One region of the Kribbella sp. CA-293567 genome, then DNA from elsewhere that is predicted to be linked to it. Evidence: riboswitches for the same ligand, from Rfam matches in the RefSeq annotation. Region 1 holds a riboswitch; the other holds the start of a gene.

The links. A riboswitch is a leader RNA that binds a small molecule or an ion and turns the genes downstream of it on or off. The one in region 1 is predicted to bind ZMP and ZTP.
Region 2: linked by a shared signal. The riboswitch ahead of OX958_RS12280 (5-aminoimidazole-4-carboxamide ribonucleotide transformylase) and the one ahead of OX958_RS17735 (glycine hydroxymethyltransferase) in region 1 are both predicted to bind ZMP and ZTP.

What each region holds. Positions count from the first base shown of each region.
Region 1 is NZ_CP114065.1:3,863,931-3,870,426, forward strand. It holds gene OX958_RS17735 (glycine hydroxymethyltransferase) at 402-1,850, opposite strand; ZMP/ZTP riboswitch at 1,896-1,979, opposite strand; partial or broken gene OX958_RS17740 (acyl-CoA dehydrogenase family protein) at 2,001-3,627, opposite strand; gene OX958_RS17745 (YhjD/YihY/BrkB family envelope integrity protein) at 3,646-5,013, shown strand; gene rsgA (ribosome small subunit-dependent GTPase A) at 5,155-6,222, shown strand; gene OX958_RS17755 (SDR family NAD(P)-dependent oxidoreductase) at 6,253-6,496, shown strand, end outside.
Region 2 is NZ_CP114065.1:2,553,303-2,559,798, forward strand. It holds gene OX958_RS12265 (2-hydroxyacid dehydrogenase) at 1-514, shown strand, start outside; gene OX958_RS12270 (WD40/YVTN/BNR-like repeat-containing protein) at 593-1,684, shown strand; gene OX958_RS12275 (ubiquitin-like small modifier protein 1) at 1,684-1,968, shown strand; gene OX958_RS12280 (5-aminoimidazole-4-carboxamide ribonucleotide transformylase) at 1,978-3,033, opposite strand; ZMP/ZTP riboswitch at 3,055-3,141, opposite strand; gene ilvD (dihydroxy-acid dehydratase) at 3,303-4,985, shown strand; gene OX958_RS12290 (acetolactate synthase large subunit) at 5,340-6,496, shown strand, end outside.

The DNA.
Region 1 (6,496 bases):
TGCATCGAGCCAATACCCACCCTTCAGCGCGAACCGGCGAGCACCACTCGCCGATGACGATTCCCGCGGGTCAACCTGGAGTTGGGCGGCGACGGAGGAGTCGCGAGTGAGGCGGCGAGGCACGGGAGTTGCCGCAGCGGCTCGGTGACCGGTTCACCCGGACGAGAAGCTCCGGCTACCAGCATCTCCGCCAGGGGCGTCGGCCACCTGCATCGCGCTCAATGCGCCAGCCACCAACGGGAACCACCAACCACCGATGGCAATCCCCAGCGGGCTCAGCTGCAGTCGAGCGGCGACGAAGGAGCCGCGACCCAGGGGTGGGCGGGAGCCGCGACGGAGGAGCGGCGTGGGAAGAGAAAGCGCCCGCCCAAGAGGAGCCAGGGCGGGCGCTTCGGTCATGCTCAGTTCAGGTCGAGACCCGGGTACAGCGGGTGCTTGTCGAGCAGTTCGGCGGAGGCGGCGCGGACCTTGTCGGCCACCCCGTCGGCGAGCACGTACTTCGCCTTGGACGGCGCGCCGGCCGCCGTGGTGGTCGGGGTGACGCTGGAAAGCACGTCAACCATCAGTTCCGCGACCTTGTCGAACTCGTCCCCGCCGAACCCGCGCGTGGTGAGCGCCGGCGTACCGATCCGGACGCCGGAGGTGTACCAGGCGCCGTTCGGGTCGCGCGGGATCGCGTTGCGGTTGGTGACGATGCCGGCGTCGAGCAGCGCCGACTCGGCCTGCCGGCCGGTGATCCCGTACGACGAGACGTCCAGCAGCACCAGGTGGTTCTCGGTGCCGTCGGTGACCAGCTTGACGCCGCGCTTCATCAGGCCCTCGGCCAGCGTGACCGCGTTGTCGGCGACGTTTTGCGCGTAGGTCTGGAACTCGGGGCGGCGGGCCTCGGCCAGCGCGACGGCCTTGGCTGCCATCACCTGGCTGAGCGGGCCACCGAGCACCATCGGGCAGCCGCGGTCGACGGCGTCGGCGTACTCCGGCTGGCACAGCACCATGCCACCGCGCGGGCCGCGGAGCGACTTGTGCGTGGTGGTGGTGGTGACGTGGGCGTGTGGCACCGGGTCGTAGTCGCCGGTGAAGACCTTGCCGGCCACGAGTCCGGCGAAGTGCGCCATGTCGACCATGAAGGTGGCGCCGACCTCGTCGGCGATCTCGCGCATCTTGGCGAAGTTCACCTTGCGCGGGTACGCCGAGTAGCCCGCGATCAGGATCAGCGGCTTGAACTCACGAGCGGTCGCGGCGACCTTGTCGTAGTCCAGCAGGCCGGTCTCGGGGTCGGTGCCGTAGGAGCTCTGGTGGAACATCTTGCCGGAGATGTTCGGCCGGAAGCCGTGGGTCAGGTGACCGCCGGCGTCCAGCGACATGCCGAGCATCTTCTGGTCGCCGAGCGCCTTGCGGAGCTTGGCCCAGTCCTCGTCGGAGAGGTCGTTGACGTGCTTGGCGCCGACCTCGGCGAGCGCGGGCGACTCGATCCGGTGCGCCAGGATCGCCCAGAAGGCGACCAGGTTCGCGTCGATGCCGGAGTGCGGCTGGACGTAGGCGTGCGGGGCGCCGAACAGCGCCTTGGCGTGGTCGGCGGCGGTCTGCTCGACGGTGTCGACGTTCTGGCAGCCGGCGTAGAAGCGGTGCCCGACGGTGCCCTCGGCGTACTTGTCCGAGAGCCAGTTGCCCATCGTCAGCAGGGTCGCGGGGGAGGCGTAGTTCTCACTCGCGATCAGCTTGAGCGAGGAGCGCTGGTCGGCCAGTTCGGCCCTGATCGCGCCGGCGATGGTGGGTTCCACCGCACCGATCACCTCGAGCGCGTTGCGGTACGCGGCCGACGCCGTCGCGGCGTCGGAGGGTTGAGTCATCTTCGTCTCTCTCCTGAGGTCGCACAGGGTTTCCCTGTGACAAGGTCGCGGCACCCAGGCGCACGGTGCCGGCGGTCTCTTCGCTCCCCGGTGGTCGATCCCACCTCAGCGCCAGTCGCGACTTGGTAACCCTAGCGTGTGCGGCGGGCGTCAGAGGATGCGGTCGAGGATCGGACCGTGCGGCGTGGTGCGCGGCAGCGTTCCGAACACCCCACCCCAGTCGCCGGCCAGCCGGGACGCGACGAACGCGTCGGCCACCTCGGGCGTCGAATGCCGGACCAGCAGCGATGCCTGCAGGCACGCGGCCATCCGGGCGGCCAGCCGCCGGGCACCCGCTTCGGCACCCTCCAGGTCAGAGAGCGCTTCCAGTACGTCGGTCACCGCCGCGTCCAGGCGATGATCGGCGCCTTGGGCGGCACCGACCTCCAGCAGCCAGGCTTCCAGCGACTCGGGACGGCGGAGCGCACGCAGTACGTCGAGGGCGTTGACCGTGCCGGAGCCTTCCCAGATCGAGTTCAGCGGAGACTCCCGGAACAACAGCGGGAGACCGCTCTCTTCGACGTACCCGTTGCCGCCGAGACACTCCAGCGCCTCGGCCACCGTGAACGACGTCCGTTTGCAGACCCAGAACTTGGCCAGCGGCAGCGCGATCCGACGGAACGCCGCAGCTTGCTGGTCCCCGGCCAGCGAGGCGTCGACCGCCGCGGCCAGACGCATCGAGAGAGCGGTTGCTGCCTCGCTCTCGATGGCGAGATCGGCCAGTACGTTCCGCATCGCGGGCTTGTCCTTCAGCAGGCTGCCGAACGCGCTGCGGTGTGCGGTGTGCCAGGTCGCCTCGACCAGCGCGCGACGCATCAACGCGGCCGACCCGAGCACGCAGTCGAGCCGAGTTGCGGCGACCATTTCGATGATCGTCCGGACGCCGGCCCCCTCGTCGCCGAGCCGATAGCCGATCGTGCCGTCGAACTCGACCTCGCTGGACGCGTTCGACCGGTTGCCGAGCTTGTCCTTCAACCGCTGCAGGGCAAACGCGTTGCGCTTGCCGTCGGCAAGGACCCGGGGAACGACGAAACAGGTCAGGCCGTCCGCAGCCTGGGCCAGGACGAGGAAGACGTCGACCTGTGGCGCGGAGCAGAACCACTTGTGCCCGTTGAGCAGGTACTCGCCGTCAGACCCGGTCGGGGTGGCGGTGGTGAGATTGGCCCGGACGTCGGAACCGCCCTGCTTCTCGGTCATTCCCATCCCGGCCAGGGCTCCCGCCTTCTCAGCAGCTGGCAGCCGGCGGGCGTCGTACTGCGTGGCGGCGAGTCGCGGGATCCACTCATCTGCGAGTTTCGGGTCCGCGCGGAGTGCCGGGACGGCGGCGTACGTCATGGAGATCGGGCAGCCGTGGCCCGGCTCGACCTGAGACCAGAGGTAGAAGCCGGCCGCGCGGGTGAGGTGTGGTGACTGTTGGTCACTGGTCCAAGGCGCTGCCTGAAGGCCGAATCCGACGGCCTTCTCCATCCAGCCAGTGCCACGACGGATGGAACTCGACCTCGTCGATCCGGTGACCGTAGCGGTCGTGCGTCCGCAGTACGGGGGAGTTCTGGTTGGCAGGCAGGGCCTGAGAGAGCGCTTCCTGGCTGCCGGCCAGTTCACCGATGGCAGTCAGGCCGGGATGGTCGTTCAGGTCAGCGAACGGACGCAGAGAGTCACCAAGTGCGGTGTCCCGCGTGAAGAAGTTCACCCCTTGCAGTGGGGGAGCCTGATTCGTTGCAGCGTTTGGGTCCGCCATGTCAGTACGGTAAGCGGTATGGCACGCTCTGGGTCCGAGACCTCCGTCTCATTCGTATGGGCCCGACGACTTCCCGGTACGACGTGGCGGCTGCTGACCCAGACGGTCGGCACCTGTCTGCGCTACCGGGTCACGGGTCTGGCCGCGGAGGCGGCGTTCTTCGCGATCCTGTCGCTGCCGCCGCTGATCTTCGGGCTGGCCGGCAGCATCGGTTTCATCGCGAACCAGTTCAACCTGGAGACGATCGAGGACGTCAAGATCCAGATCATCCAGCTGGCCGAGCGGGCACTGACCGCCGACTCGGTGCAGCAGGTGATCGTGCCGACGCTGGACGACGTTCTCGGCAGCGGTGGCCGGTTCGACGTGATCTCGATCGGTTTCCTGCTGGCCCTGTGGTCGGGCAGCCGCGCCCTCAACGTCTTCGTCGACACCATCACGATCATGTACGGGATGGGCGGCCGCCGCGGCATCGTCAAGACCCGGGCGCTGTCGTTCACCCTGTACTGCGTCGCGCTGATCATCGGCGTGATCGTGCTGCCGCTGGTGCTGGCTGGACCGAGCGCGGTCGACGCACTGCTGCCGGCTCGGGTGGACTTCCTGAATCAGCTGTACTGGCCCGTGGTCACGATCCTCTCGGCCGGCTTCCTGAACACGCTCTACCACCTGTCGGTGCCGGTCCGGACCCCGTGGGTGTCGGACCTGCCGGGCTCGTTCCTGGCGCTGTCGCTGTGGATCCTCGGAAGCTTCCTGCTGCGCTGGACGCTGCAGACCACCGTCGGCGGAACGTCGATCTACGGACCGCTGGCGGCACCGATCGCGGTGTTGCTGTGGCTGTACCTGACGGCGATCGCAGTACTGATCGGGGCCGCGCTGAACGCGGTGGTCGACCGAATGTGGCCGCACAAGGCGCGCAAAGACGCGGCGGACCTCTCCGAGCCGGTGATGAAGGCGGACTCGAAGGCCCACCACGAAGAAGACCAGGCGCCGGACGATGAACGCCCCGAGGTGAAGATGGCCAAGGCGATCGAAGCCCTCGGCCAGCCCAAACCACAGCAGCCTGACACCCCCGCAACACCCACCGACCCACCACCGGTCGACACCTCACCGAAGCCCCCACCGGCCAGCACGTCGCCCCAGTCCCCACGAGTCGAGACCTCACCGGCCGTCACCCCGCCGAAGACCACGACGTCCAGCGACCGCGCCGCCGCACCCGCATCGGGGCCGGCCAATTCCGTTGGCGGTGCACCCGCAACCCCAGCCACCACCACGCCGGCCACCCCGGCACCAGCACCAGCGGAACCATCCGCCTCACCCGGCGAAGAGCGACGGACACCAACCCCGGTAGGAAAACCCGGTGCGCCGCCCGACCCCGACGACCTACGCTGAACCCATCGCGACAGCGACCAAACCAAGGAAGGGAGATGACCCCGCATGACCTCTGATCAGGCCCTCGGGCCGCTGCTCTCCCGCTTCGTCCGTCCGCTGAGCTGAACTCGCGGCCGGACCTCCCGAAAGGTTCGTCGCACGATGTCAGCAGAACTCCGGGCCCTGGGCCTCGACACCCCAACGGCCGACTACCTCGCAACCCTCTCCGACGAGCTCGTACCGGGCCGAGTTGCCCGCGTCGACAAGGGACTCTCGACCGTCCTGACCGAAGACGGCCCGGTCCGCGCCAGCTGGTCCGGCGCAGTACTGGCCGCCATCGCCACCGACCCTCAGGCGACACCGTGCACCGGCGACTGGGTCGCCCTGCGGCAGTGGCCCGACGACCGAGTCACCATCGAGGCGGTCGCCCCACGCAGTACTGCGATCGTGCGGGCCGAAGTCGGCGGTAGTTCGCGCGGCCAAGTTCTGGCGTCCAACATCGACGTGGTCGCCGTCGTGGTCGGTCTGCACCCCGAGCCCAACATCGGCCGGATAGAGCGCTTCCTCGCCCTCGCTTGGGAGAGCGGCGCCCGGCCGGTCGTCGTACTGACCAAGGCCGACCTGGTGATCGACGCGGACACAGTCGCCGAGGACGTGGCGACTGCCGCCCCCGGTGCGGACGTACTGGTCTGCAGCGCGACGACAGGGGAGGGGCTGGAGGACGTCAGGGCGCTGCTGGACGGCGATGCGACCATGGCTCTCCTCGGTACGAGCGGAGCCGGCAAGTCGTCCTTGGTGAACGCGCTGGCCGGCGTGCAGCTCCTGGACGTTCAGGCGATCCGGGAGGACGGCAAAGGCCGGCACACGTCGGTACGCCGGGAGTTGATCGTGCTGCCCGGCGGGGGAGTCGTCATCGACACGCCAGGGCTGCGGGGGATCGGGCTGCAGGAGGCTGGCGGGGGACTGTCGGCTGCCTTCCCGGACGTGACCGCCCTGGCTGACCAGTGCCGCTTCAAGGACTGTGTGCACGTGACAGAGCCGGGCTGCGCAGTACGGCAGGCGCTGGACGACGGGACGCTGGCGGTCAGGCGGTACGAGAGCTGGGTGAGGTTGCAGCGCGAGGCGGCGTACATGGCTCGTCGCGCGGACAGCCGGCTGCAAGCCGAGGCCCGCAAGGCGTGGGTCCGGCAGACAAAGGACTACCGGCGGGACGTCAAACCCCGGCCGTGAGCCATTGGGCGCAGTGCAAGACTCGCTCTCATGGATCGTTCTGTCTTGGTGACCGGCGCCTCCCGCGGCATCGGCGCCGCCACCGCGAAAGCCTTCGCCGCTGAAGGCGACCGAGTCGCCGTCCACTACAGCTCCTCACCGGTCGCCGCCCAGGCAGTGCTGGACGCCTTGCCGGGGGAGGGACACGTCCTCGCCCACGCAGACCTGGCAGACCCGGCAGCCGTCCAGCGAATGGTCGACGACGCAGCTTCAGCTCTCGGCGGCCTCGACGTCC
Region 2 (6,496 bases), 1.3 Mb from region 1:
CACTGTGCTGATCCTCGGCTACGGCTCGATCGGGGAGGCCTTGGAGCGACGGCTGACCGGGTTCGAGTGCGAGATCATCCGGGTGGCGCGGCGGGCGCGGGAGGGCGTGCATCCGATCGCGGAGCTGCCTGAACTGCTGCCGCGGGCGGATGTCGTCGTGCTGCTGACGCCGGCGACTGCTGAGACGCGGGGGATGGTGGACGCGAAGTTCCTTGCGCAACTCAAGGACGGTGCGTTGCTGATCAACGTCGCCCGAGGCGTGGTGGTCGACACGGACGCGTTGCTGGCCGAGCTGACCAGCCAGCGGCTTCGCGCCGCGCTGGACGTGACGGACCCTGAGCCGTTGCCTGCCGGGCATCCACTGTGGTCGGCTCCGAACGTGCTGATCAATCCGCACCGCGGCGGCGCGTCGACGGCGTTCGCGCCGCGGGTCGCCCGGCTGGTCCGGGCTCAACTGGAGCGGTACGCCGCGGGCGAACCGCTGCTCAACGTCGTCGCGGGGCCGCCCCGATGACTGTGCTGTACTGCGCGGCGCGGGCCGCGTCGACCGACTGATCGCGGCGCCTGCCGCGGCGACCGAGGGAGGACAAAGATGTCCGAGACCGTACTGCTGATCGGGACCAAGAAAGGGCTCTGGATCGGCCGGAGCGACAGCGAGCGCCGGGAGTGGAGACTCAACGGGCCCTCGTTCGAGATGCAAGGCGTGTACTCGGTCGGCATCGACACTCGTGGTGAGCGGCCACGTCTGTTCGCCGGCGGCACCAGTGAGCATTGGGGTCCGGCCGTCTTCCACTCAGACGATCTCGGTCAGACCTGGGACGAGCCACCGGAGGGCTCGATCGGCTTCCCCGCCGGCGCCGACGCATCGATGGAGCGGGTCTGGCAGATTCAGCCTGCGCCCGAGAACCAGCCCGGCGTCGTGTACGCCGGTGCGCAACCGTCCTCACTGTGGAAGTCGACCGACGGCGGGGTCCGCTTCGAGTTGGTCAGCGCCCTGTGGGACCACCCGCATCGCAAAGACTGGGGCGCGGGCTTCGGCGGTCAGGCGATCCACACCGTGCTGCCGCACCCCACCGACTCCCAACGGATGAGCGTCGCGATGTCGACCGGCGGGGTCTACCAGACCACCGACGGCGGCGATTCGTGGAAGCCGGCGAATCACGGCATCAAGGCGTACTTCATGCCCGATCCGGATCCCGAGTTCGGTCAGTGTGTCCACAAGCTGGCGGGGCACCCCGCCGTACCGGAACGGTTGTTCGCGCAGAACCACCACGGCGTCTACCGCTCCGACGACGGCGGCGCGATCTGGAAGTCGATCGCGGACGGCCTGCCCTCGGACTTCGGCTTCCCGATCGTGGTGCATCCGCACGAGCCGGAGACCGTCTACGTCTTCCCACTGGTTGCCGACGGCAACCGGATTCCCACCGACGCGAAGTGCCGCGTCTACCGTTCCCGCGACGCGGGCTCGACCTGGGAGGCCCTCACGAACGGGCTGCCCGAGGTTCCGTCGTACGCGCCCGTACTGCGAGACGCGCTGTGCGTGGACCAAGCGGATCAGGCGGGCGTCTACGTCGGTACTCGGGACGGTTGCGTCTACGCGAGCGCCGACGGGGGCGACAGTTGGGTCGAGGTCGCCCGCCATCTTCCCGACGTCCTGACCGTGCGCGCGGCGGTGCTCGGCTGATGTCCGTGGCAGTGAAACTCCCGACGGTGCTCAGACCATTCGCCGGGGGAGCGGAGCGGGTGCAGGTCGAGGTGGCGGGCGAGCCCACCGTGGGCAAGGTTTTCGCCGCGCTGGAGGTCGAGCATCCAGCGCTGCGCCGGCGGCTGACCGACGACCAGGGCGCGCTCCGCCGGCATGTGAACGTCTTCCTCGGGAACGACAACGTTCGCGATCTGAACGCGCTCGACACACCGCTGTCCGACGGGGACGAGCTGCTGATCCTGCCGAGCGTGGCGGGCGGCTGATGCTCGGGCCTAGTGGTGGAACAGGCGAATACCCGTGCGGGACAAGGTCATGCCGACCGCGGCGCAGGCCGTGGTGACCTCGGCCGAGCGGATCGAGCCGCCTGGTTCGGCCAGGTGGCGTACGCCGTGGCGGTGCGCCTCGTCGATGTTGTCGGCAAAGGGGATCGCGCCGTCCGAGGTCATCGCGACCTCGGTCAGCCGGTCCAGCCATGCGGCGCGATCGACAGCGGAAAGGCGGTCCACCTCGGCCAGTTGGTGAGCGATGCGAGCAGACAGCGGCAGGTCGGAGCGGACCGTGATCGCGCGGCGGAGCCACCAGGTGTCGGCCTTCTGCCCTGCCAGGCGAGTGCAGTCGATCCGGGACTGCTGTCCCGCTCCGATGCCGATCGCCATCCCGTCCTTCAGCAAGGCGATCGAGTTGGACTGGGTGTAGCGGAGCACGATCAGCCCGAGCAGAAGGTCCCGCGCGGCCTGATCCGGGAGGTCGGGGACCAGCAGAGAGCGAGTCAGCGGCTCGGCGTCGCGATGCTGAGTGAGCCGAAGGCCGTAGAGCTCCCGGACCTCTTCGAGCGGCGGCTCGAAAGCAGGGTCGGCTTCGAGGATCAGGAACGTCCCGCGCTTCTTCGCCGAGAGCGTGCCGACCACGCCCGCGTCGTACCCGGGCGCGATGATGCCGTCGCAGGTCAGCCGCCTCAACACGTCGGCCAGGTCGCGATCGACCGGGTGGGAGACGGCGACGAAGTCCCCGTACGACGACTTCGGGTCAGCGTCGCGTGCTCGGAGGTAGGCGCTGGTGACGGGCGAGGTGGTGCCGACGGCGTACGTCGTACGGATGGTCTCGTCGAGCGGTCCGGCCAAGGCGGCGCCCGCGGGCGAGACGTGTTTGAAGGAAGTCGCCGCCGGTACGCCGAACGCGTGACGCGCCTCGCGGACGAGTTGCCACGCGTTCGCGGCGTCCAGCACGTTGATGTACGACGGCGAGCCGTGCAGCACCGTGAAGGGAGACGGCCCCAGGGCCGACACAGTGGCGGGCTGGTGCGGGTTGATTCCGTAGCGCAGGTGCATCGCGAGCCTCCGAGGACGAATCGGAGGCGCCCAGGCGGACGACGCCTTTACTTGCCGCAACGGTCGCTTCCCGGTGGTGCTCCACCTTCGCCAGTCACGACCGCAGACCCGGACCCTAGCGCCTCCGGATGCGCCGGCGGGATGTGCTGACACGCAGTACAGGTGACCGGCCGCAACCCCCAACCGCGACCCCGACCGCACGGCCGGCCGCGTAGTACTGGACAGGGGGTCGGCAGTCTTGTCCGGCCGGCGCTCCTACAGTGAGCGGTATGTCGAACACGCCTGATATCAAGCCGCGGAGCCGGACGGTCACCGATGGGCTGGAGGCGACCGCCTCGCGGGGGATGCTGCGTGCGGTCGGGATGGGGGACGACGACTGGGTCAAACCGCAGATTGGGGTGGCGTCGAGCTGGAACGAGATCACCCCGTGCAACCTGTCGCTGGACCGGCTCGCGAAGGCGGTCAAGGACGGCGTCCACGCGGCCAAGGGCTATCCGCTGGAGTTCGGCACGATCAGCGTCTCCGACGGCATCTCGATGGGCCACGTCGGCATGCACTACTCGCTGGTGAGCCGCGAGATCATCGCCGACTCGGTCGAGACGGTGATGGAGGCCGAGCGGCTGGACGGCTCGGTGCTGCTGGCCGGCTGTGACAAGTCGCTGCCCGGCATGCTGATGGCCGCCGCTCGCCTCGACCTGGCCAGTGTCTTCCTGTACGCCGGTTCGATCATGCCCGGCAAGCTCGGGGACAAGGACGTCACCATCATCGACGCCTTCGAGGCGGTCGGGGCCTGCGCTCGTGGTCTGATCACCCGCGAGGAGGTCGACGCCGTCGAGCGGGCGATCTGCCCGGGCGAGGGCGCCTGCGGTGGGATGTACACCGCGAACACGATGGCGTCCGCAGCCGAAGCGCTCGGGATGTCGCTGCCTGGTTCAGCCGCGCCGCCCGCGGTCGACCGGCGCCGGGACGGCTTCGCGCGCAGGTCCGGCGAGGCGGTGGTCAACCTGCTCAGCAAGGGGATCACCGCGCGACAGATCCTCACCAAGGAGGCGTTCGAGAACGCGATCGCGGTCGTGATGGCGCTGGGCGGTTCCACCAACGCCGTACTGCACCTGCTCGCGATCGCCCGTGAGGCCGAGGTCGATCTCACCCTCGACGACTTCAACCGGGTCGGCGACAAGGTTCCGCACCTGGGTGACCTCAAGCCGTTCGGGCGCTACGTGATGACCGACGTCGACCGCGTCGGCGGCATCCCGGTCGTGATGCGCGCGCTGCTCGACGCGGGCCTGCTGCACGGCGACTGCCTGACGGTCACCGGCAAGACGATGGCCGAGAACCTGGCCGACATCGCCCCGCCGGACGTCGACGGCACGATCATCCGCGCACTGGACCGGCCGATCCACGGCACCGGCGGTATCACCATCCTCAAGGGCAGCCTCGCCCCGGACGGTGCCGTGGTGAAGAGCGCCGGTTTCGACGAAGACGTCTTCGAGGGGACGGCGCGCGTCTTCGACGGCGAGCGCGGCGCGATGGACGCCGTCGCGGACGGTTCGCTGCAGGCCGGCGACGTCGTGGTGATCCGCTACGAGGGCCCGAAGGGCGGTCCGGGAATGCGCGAGATGCTGGCCGTCACCGGCGCGATCAAGGGCGCGGGGCTCGGCAAGGACGTGCTGCTGCTGACCGACGGCCGGTTCTCCGGCGGTACGACCGGACTCTGCGTCGGTCACGTCGCCCCCGAGGCCGTGGACGGCGGCCCGATCGCCTTCGTCAAGGACGGCGACCGGATCACTCTGGACGTCCGGAACCGCACTCTCGACCTCCACGTGGAGCCCGAGGAACTCGTACGGCGCAGCCAGGGGTGGACGCCGAAGGAGCCCGCGATCACCAAGGGCGTCCTCGGCAAATACCGCCGCCTGGTCACCTCCGCCTCCGAAGGCGCCGTCTGCACCTAGCCAACCTCCCCTCACGACCGGCGACTCTCCCCCTGTTCCAACCGGGGGTAAGTCGCCGATCGCGGGGGTAGCCCTCCGAGCGAGGGGGTGGCGCGGAGGATTAGACTGCTGAAACGTAAGACGGGCGTCTCGGATGGTGGGACGGTCCGGTGGTGAGCTTGACCGGATCAAGGGGAGTCGGCGATGGTGACTGCATGCGATCGATTCTTCTCGTACTTGTGCGGCGCGCCGACTGACGCGACCTCAGAGTCGAGCGCGCCCCCTCAGCCCACCCGGCTCAGGGGGCTTTTTCTTTGTACAGCAGCAGTCTTTCGTGCAGCAGTGACGAAGCAGTGACGACCAAGGGAAGGCACCATGAGTGAGCAGCTGACCGGGGCACAGGCTCTGATCCGCGCACTGGAACATGCCGGAGTGGACACCGTCTTCGGCATCCCGGGCGGCGCGATCCTCCCGGCGTACGACCCGATGCTCGACTCCACCCAGATCCGCCACATCCTGGTACGTCACGAGCAGGGCGCCGGCCACGCCGCCCAGGGCTACGCCTCGGCGACCGGCAAGACCGGGGTCTGCATGGCGACCTCCGGCCCGGGCGCGACGAACCTGGTGACGCCGATCGCCGACGCGTACATGGACTCGGTGCCGCTGGTCGCGATCACCGGCCAGGTCGCCAGCGCGTCGATCGGCACGGACGCCTTCCAGGAGGCGGACATCCGCGGCATCACGATGCCGATCACCAAGCACAACTTCCTGGTCAACGACCCCAACGACATCGCCAGTACGATCGCCGAGGCCTTCCACATCGCCTCCACCGGTCGCCCCGGGCCGGTGCTGGTCGACGTGACCAAGGACGCGATGCAGGCCACGGTCGACTTCCGCTGGCCGACCGAGCTGTCCCTGCCCGGCTATCGCCCGGTCACCCGCCCGCACCCCAAGCAGGTGCGCGAGGCGGCCCGGCTGATCGCCGCCGCCGAGAAGCCGGTCCTGTACGTCGGTGGCGGCGTGATCCGCGCGAAGGCGCACGCCGAGCTGAAGGAACTCGCCGAGCGGTGGGGCATCCCGGTCGTCACCACGCTGATGGCGCGGGGCGCGCTGCCCGACACCCACGAGCTGCACTTCGGTATGCCGGGCATGCACGGCTCGGTCTCGGCCGTCGGCGCGCTGCAGCGCTCCGACCTGCTGATCTGCCTGGGCGCGCGCTTCGACGACCGGGTGACCGGCAAGCTGAGCTCGTTCGCCCCCGAGGCCAAGGTCATCCACGCCGACATCGACCCGGCGGAGATCGGCAAGAACCGGCACGCCGACGTCCCGATCGTCGGTGACTGCAAGGAGGTCATCGTCGATCTGATCGCGGCGCTGAACTCCGAGACAGGCAGTAACGGCAAGAGCCCGGACTACTCGTCCTGGCGTGGCCTGCTCGACTCGGTCAAGGCGAAGTACCCGGTCGGGTACGACGAGCCGGAGGACGGCAGCCTCTCCCCGCAGTACGTGATCGAGCGGATCGGCCAGATCGC